Regions from separate parts of the Carboxydocella sp. JDF658 genome, predicted to be linked through region 2. Evidence: riboswitches for the same ligand, from Rfam matches in the RefSeq annotation. Region 2 holds a riboswitch; the other holds the start of a gene.

Region 1 (3,205 bases), on a different contig from region 2:
TGATCATAGCTCAGGCTTTGATTGCTACTCCGATCATTGTGGGGTTGACCATGGCCGCCATTCAACAGATTAATCCCAAACTGATCTGGCAGCTGCAATCTTTAGGAGCCAGCCCTTTACATATTATCGTGATCCTGCTCAAGGAAGCCCGTTATTCCCTGCTGGCAGCAGTCATGGCCGGATTTGGAGCAGTGGTTTCGGAAGTAGGTGCTTCCATGATGGTAGGGGGCAATATCCAGGGGGAAACCCGGGTTTTAACCACAGCAACAGTAATGGAAGTAAGTAAAGGCAATTTTGGCCTGGCCATGGCTTTGAGTTTTGTTCTGCTATTTTTAAGTTATGGAGTAACCTATCTGCTCACCCTGTTGCAGCAAAGGAGAGGTTGAAATGGGCTGGCCGCTGTTACTGGAAAATCTACAGGTAAAGCGCGGGGGTAAGCTGGTACTTGCCTTGCCGCGCTTAGAGGTTGGAGCCGGGGAAATCATGGCGGTGCTGGGTCCTAATGGGGCAGGCAAAAGTACATTGCTGCTGACAGTGGCCGGGATCCTCTGCCCCAGCCAGGGCAGCATTCGCGCCGGGGAAATGGTCTGGGGCCCGGGCCGGGACCCTTATCAATGGCGCCAGGCGGTAACCCTGGTTTTTCAGGAGGCATTGCTGGTCAGTGGAACCGTACTGGATAATGTCACCCTGGGGCTGAAATTTCGTGGCCTATCTGCCCGGGAGCGGGAACAGCTGGCCGGGCCCTGGCTGGAACGGCTGGGCCTGACGGAGCTGGCCCGGCGCCGAGTTCAAGATTTAAGTGGAGGGGAAGCTCAGCGGGTAGCCCTGGCCCGTGCCCTGGTTCTTAAGCCCCAGGTGCTCTTGCTGGATGAACCTTTTGCCGCTGTGGATGCACCTACCCGTAGCCGTCTCCTGCGGGAATTGCGTCTGTTATTGAAAGAAACGGGCATCACCACCCTGTTCATTACCCATGACTTTCGGGAATTGCCGTTACTGGCTGACCGGGGGCTGGTACTGTTGCAGGGGCAAATGGCTCAGGTGGGAACGGTGCGGGAACTGGCCGAACGGCCGGCTAGTGAGGCGATAGCTCGTTTTTTTGGGGTGGAAAATCTCTGGCCTACCGGAGGAAGTCTGCCGGGTTTAAAGGAACTGCCGCCCGGTCTGGGGGCTATTCCGGCCCGGTGCGTGCGAATCCTCGGCGCCAAACCGGCTGTAGCCGGTGAGAGCTGGCTTTGGCCTGGGAAGGTAAAATATGTGGAAGAACACTGGGATGGGGTTTACTATTGTCTCCTTTGTGAAGGACTGGAAGTTTGGGGCTGGGCAGATAACCAGCTGCGGCTGCAATTAGGGGAACAGGCCTGGGCAGTAATCAATAAAAAACAGTTACATTATATTGAAACCCGGAATAGCCTAAATTTTTTGTCAGATCAAGAAGGACTTCCGGGTTAGTTGGCGAATATATTATAAATGGAGACCTGCCTTGAAACTGAATATACGGGGGAGGAAGAGGTCGGGAGAGACCCTTAAAGGGCGCCGAAGGAGCAAGATGGGCGGTTGGCGGCCGCAGATCAAAACTCTCAGGCAAAAGAACTGACTTCAGACCCCACTCTGGAGAGCTTTCGGGTAGACTGCCAGGTTGCCCGAAACACCCAAGGGGAAGCCCGTAACTATTGCGGGTAATCTCTCAGGTAACCAGGACAGAGAAAAGCCAAAAAGGCTTGTCTCTGTCCTTTTTATTTGTCCCCATTGGCACATACTAATGTTAAGGAGGTGTTCCTGTTGGCAGAATTGAAACGCACTCCCCTTTATGAGTTGCATATAGCCGCCGGAGCGAAGATGGTGGATTTTGGGGGCTGGGAAATGCCGGTTCAGTACAGTGGCATTATCGATGAACACCAGACCGTCCGCCAGGCAGCAGGTCTTTTTGATGTCTCCCACATGGGGGAAATTACCGTTAAAGGCCCCGGGGCCCTGGCCTTTCTGGAAAAGTTGCTGCCCAACCAGGTGGCCAGGTTAGCAAAAGGGCAAATCCTCTATTCTCCCATGTGCTATGAACACGGTGGCACGGTGGATGACCTGCTGGTATACAAGGAGGATGCGGAGGAATATCTCCTTGTAGTCAATGCCGGCAATACTGATAAGGATTATGAATGGATCAAGCAGCTGGCCCCGGCAGGAGTGGAGGTGGAAAACATTTCCCATACTGTGGCCCAGCTGGCCATTCAGGGACCTCAGGCTACTGCGATCCTTAAGCCCCTTACTCCCGTTCAGTTAGATGCTATTCGCTACTACTGGTTCACCCGAGGTGAGGTTGCGGGCATACCCTGTATTATCTCCCGCACCGGCTACACCGGGGAGGATGGCTGGGAACTTTATTGTTCACCGGACCAGGCCAGGCAGCTCTGGCAAACCCTGCTTACGGCTGGACAGGATAAGGGTATTAAGCCTATCGGTTTGGGGGCCCGGGATACCCTGCGCTTTGAGGCTGCTATGCCTCTATATGGCCATGAACTGAGCGAAGATATTACACCCCTGGAAGCTGGCCTGAAGAGATTCATCGCCCTTGATAAACCGGAAGATTTCATCGGCAAGACTGCTCTTACGGCCCAGGCTGAAGCAGGACTGAAGCGCAAGCTGGTAGGTCTGGAAATGGTAGAGCGGGGCATTGCCCGGCAGGGTTATCCCGTAGTTTATCAGGGCCAGGAAATTGGGATGGTTACATCCGGAACCATGGCTCCAACCCTGGGGAAAAACCTGGCCATGGCCCTCATAGCTGCTGATGTGGCCCAAACTGGTCAGGAAGTAGCCGTTATGATTCGTAACAAGGAAGTAAAGGCAAAAATCGTTAGTTTGCCTTTTTATAAAAGAGGGAGGTAATTGAGTATGAGCAAAGTGCTGGCAGATTTAAAGTACACCAAAGATCATGAATGGGTAAAAATTGAAGGAAACATGGCGATTATCGGCATCACAGACCATGCCCAGGAAGCCCTTGGCGATGTGGTATTTGTGGATTTGCCGCCGGTGGGCACTGAAATCACTGCCGGTGAAAGTTTCGGTACTGTGGAATCCGTGAAGGCTGTTTCCGACATCTACGCTCCGGTAACCGGCAAAGTGGTGGAAGTAAACCAGGAGCTTATCGACGCCCCTGAAAAAATCAATGAAGATGCCTATGCTGCCTGGATGGTCAAGGTGGAAATCAGCGAAG
Region 2 (3,205 bases):
ATGCTGAGTAGCAGCCTGAACATCGATATTGTCCACCCCGACACCGGCGCGGCCGATTACCTTCAGGTTTACCCCCGCCGCAATAATGGGGGCAGTGATCTTGGTAGCACTGCGCACCACCACGGCATCATAGGCGGGAATCATCTCCACCAGTTGCTGTTCGCTCAGCTTTTCCTCGATTACGTCCACAGTAAACCCGGGTTCCCGCAAGATATCTATTCCTTTTTCACTGACACCATCTAAGACCAGTATCCGCATAAAAATCCCCTTTCCCCTTATCTAACTTCATTAACTGCGAAACCTCTTACCCTTCCAGAAATACCTTCTGGGCGGCAGCCACACCGGCACCCAGCTGTACCGGATAGCCCACTTCAACCAGGGCCATTTCCAGCGCCCCAATAGCCAGGATAATATCCAGCTTATCGGCATAACCCATGTGGCCGATCCGGAAAATCTTGCCCTTCAGTTTGCCCTGGCCACCGGCAAAAGTGACCCCGTATTTGGTACGCAATACCTTGCGCAGGTCTTCGGTATTGAGCTGGTCATTGCCCTTAACAGCAGTTACAGTATGGGAAGCTACTTCATCAGCAGCCAGCAACTCCAGGCCCAGTGCTCTGATCGCGGCCCGGGTAGCTTTTGTCATAAGGGCATGCCGGGCAAAGACTTCCGGTAAGCCTTCCGCCAGGATCATGTCCAGAGCAGCTTCCAGCCCGTAAAAGAGGGTAACATTGGGAGTCCAGGCGGTATTCCACTCCGCCATATTTTTTCTGGCCTGCTTCAGGCAGAAGTAGAAACGGGGAGCTTTGGCCGTCTCCATAGCCTGCCAGGCCTTTTCACTGACACTGACCAGAGCCAGCCCCGGCGGCAACATCAAGGCCTTCTGGCTACCGGTAACCATGATATCCACCTGCCATTCATCAGTGCGGATATCCATCCCGCCCATGGAGCTGACGGCATCCACCAGCAGGACAGCATCGGTTTTGGCCACCAGGGCTCCCAGACCCCCGATATCATTGGTCACACCGGTGGAAGTCTCATTGTGGGTAGCCAGCACGGCCCGGTACTGATTGGTAGCCAGCTTTTCCTCTACCTGTTTCAAATCAATGGCTTCACCCCAGGGGAACTCCAGAGCATCTACCTCTGCCCCGTATAAACGGGCGATTTTGGCAAAACGCTCGCCGAAGTTACCGGTAACCAGGGCCAGTACCTTGTCCCCAGGGCTGATCACATTGGCCACTGCCGTTTCCAGTCCCCCCGTACCGGACTGGGTGAGAATAAACAGGTCCTTTTCAGTCTGAAAAACCTGTTTGGCCTTTTTAATCAGCCGTTCGTGCAGTTTGGCAAAGTCCCCACTGCGGTGACCGATCATGGGCCGAATCATGGCCTGCTGGACCGCCGGTGGAATAGGTGTCGGCCCAGGAATCATCAGATACTTTTTGTCCTGCAACATTAAAATCAACCCCTCTCCCGGATTTAGATGATTATTATAAATAGAAAAGCTCTCATCCATAAAGCCTCAGCTTTAGGGACGAGAGCTTGTTCCCGCGTTGCCACCCTAATTGGCCAAAAGGCAATAATATCCCCTTGACCCTCTCGATGCGATAACGGCGCCACCGTATCCACTTACCAGGCCACGGCCCTTCGGTGGATCCCCTCCAGGGCGGATTCAGCAGTTCCCAGGACCGGTTCGCACCAACCACCGGCTCTCTTGCCTGTTTCCTGCCTATGTTCCCTTTCAACGGGTTACCCTTATGAGATGATGGTTAGATGGAATTATAAGAAAGGACCAATCTCCTGATTGGTCCTCTGGTCACTGCTGCTAAAAGGGTAAACGAAGCCACAAACGCATCCTGTCGCTCCCTGTCCTTTTGCCTGAGAGATTGACCTGCCGGCTGGCAGGCTTGCTCCTTCGGCGCCCGGTCTTGCCAGGTCTCTCCAGAGGTCTGTCCGGTTACAGTACCTGGCTCAAAAGCCACCTGAGAGTTTGAGCGGCATAATACCGCCTTGCCCCTTCGGCGGTAACGGGTAAACCCCGTTACCTTCTTCTGCAACCTTCATCCAGAAGCTGTATTCATTTTTGTTTACAATTATACGAAGACAAATGTCTTATGTCAAGTAACATTCACTTATTTTTTACACAAATCCACAAAATACTGATGCAAACGATAATCCTCGGTCAGCTCGGGATGGAAAGCCGCCGCCAGCGCCTTGCCCTGTCGGGCCAGGACGATCTTGTCCTGGAAGGTAGCCATTACCTCAACCCCGGAACCAACTCGTTCAATGTAGGGGGCCCGGATGAAAACCGCCCGCAGGGGCTGTGCTCCGATAGCGGGAACCGGCAAATCCACTTCAAAGCTGTCCACCTGTCGACCATAGGCATTGCGCTTGACAGTCATCTCCATCAAGCCCAGCCGCGGCTGTTCACTGCCCATAATCTCGGTTGCCAGCAGAATCAAGCCGGCACAGGTTCCAAAAACCGCCATCCCCTGCTGAAAACGCTCCTTGATTTCGGAGAGCAGGCCAAAATCCACCATCAATTTGCCGATGGTAGTTGATTCACCTCCGGGGATTACCAGCCCCGCCAGCTCTGCCAATTGCTCCTTTTTACGTACTTCAACAACTTCCACACCCAGTTTTTCCAGCACCAGCCGGTGCTCCCGAAAAGCACCCTGCAGAGCCAATACCCCGATTTTCATTTTACCAGCCCCGATCCTGCATTCTCATTTCTGGAGTAATAGTGGAAATATCGATCCCGACCATGGGCTCACCCAGGTCTTTAGAAACTTCCGCCAGTACCTGCGGATCATTGTAGTGGGTTGTGGCAGCTACAATGGCCCGGGCCCGTTTGACCGGATCCCCGGATTTGAAGATACCGGAGCCGACGAAAACACCATCACAGCCCAGCTGCATCATCAAAGCTGCATCAGCAGGAGTAGCGATACCGCCAGCAGCAAAGTTCACCACCGGCAACTTCCCGGTTTTGGCCACTTCCACCACCAGTTCATAGGGAGCGCCCATCTCCTTGGCTGCAGTCATCAGCTCTTCCTGGGGCAGCATCTGCAGACGGCGAATTTCTCCCATCACCGTGCGAAAGTGTTTGACTGCTTCCACCACATTACCGGTACCAGGCTCGCCTTTGGTCCGGATCATAGCAGCCCCTTCCCCAATCCGGCGCAGCGCTTCCCCCAGGTTTTTAGCCCCGCAG

Evidence for each region. A riboswitch is a leader RNA that binds a small molecule or an ion and turns the genes downstream of it on or off. The one in region 2 is predicted to bind glycine.
Region 1: it holds a riboswitch for glycine, as region 2 does, so the genes downstream of both, gcvT (glycine cleavage system aminomethyltransferase GcvT) here and JDF658_RS07255 (alanine--glyoxylate aminotransferase family protein) in region 2, are expected to answer to the same signal.

What each region holds. Positions count from the first base shown of each region.
Region 1 covers NZ_BDLR01000073.1:6,836-10,040, reverse strand. Annotated here, with positions in the region: gene JDF658_RS10605 (ABC transporter permease) at 1-386, shown strand, start outside; gene JDF658_RS10600 (ABC transporter ATP-binding protein) at 388-1,449, shown strand; glycine riboswitch at 1,502-1,603, shown strand; gene gcvT (glycine cleavage system aminomethyltransferase GcvT) at 1,780-2,877, shown strand; gene gcvH (glycine cleavage system protein GcvH) at 2,884-3,205, shown strand, end outside.
Region 2 covers NZ_BDLR01000037.1:6,265-9,469, forward strand. Annotated here, with positions in the region: gene serA (phosphoglycerate dehydrogenase) at 1-258, opposite strand, end outside; gene JDF658_RS07255 (alanine--glyoxylate aminotransferase family protein) at 305-1,450, opposite strand; T-box leader at 1,522-1,748, opposite strand; glycine riboswitch at 1,851-1,949, opposite strand; gene pdxT (pyridoxal 5'-phosphate synthase glutaminase subunit PdxT) at 2,127-2,696, opposite strand; gene pdxS (pyridoxal 5'-phosphate synthase lyase subunit PdxS) at 2,698-3,205, opposite strand, start outside.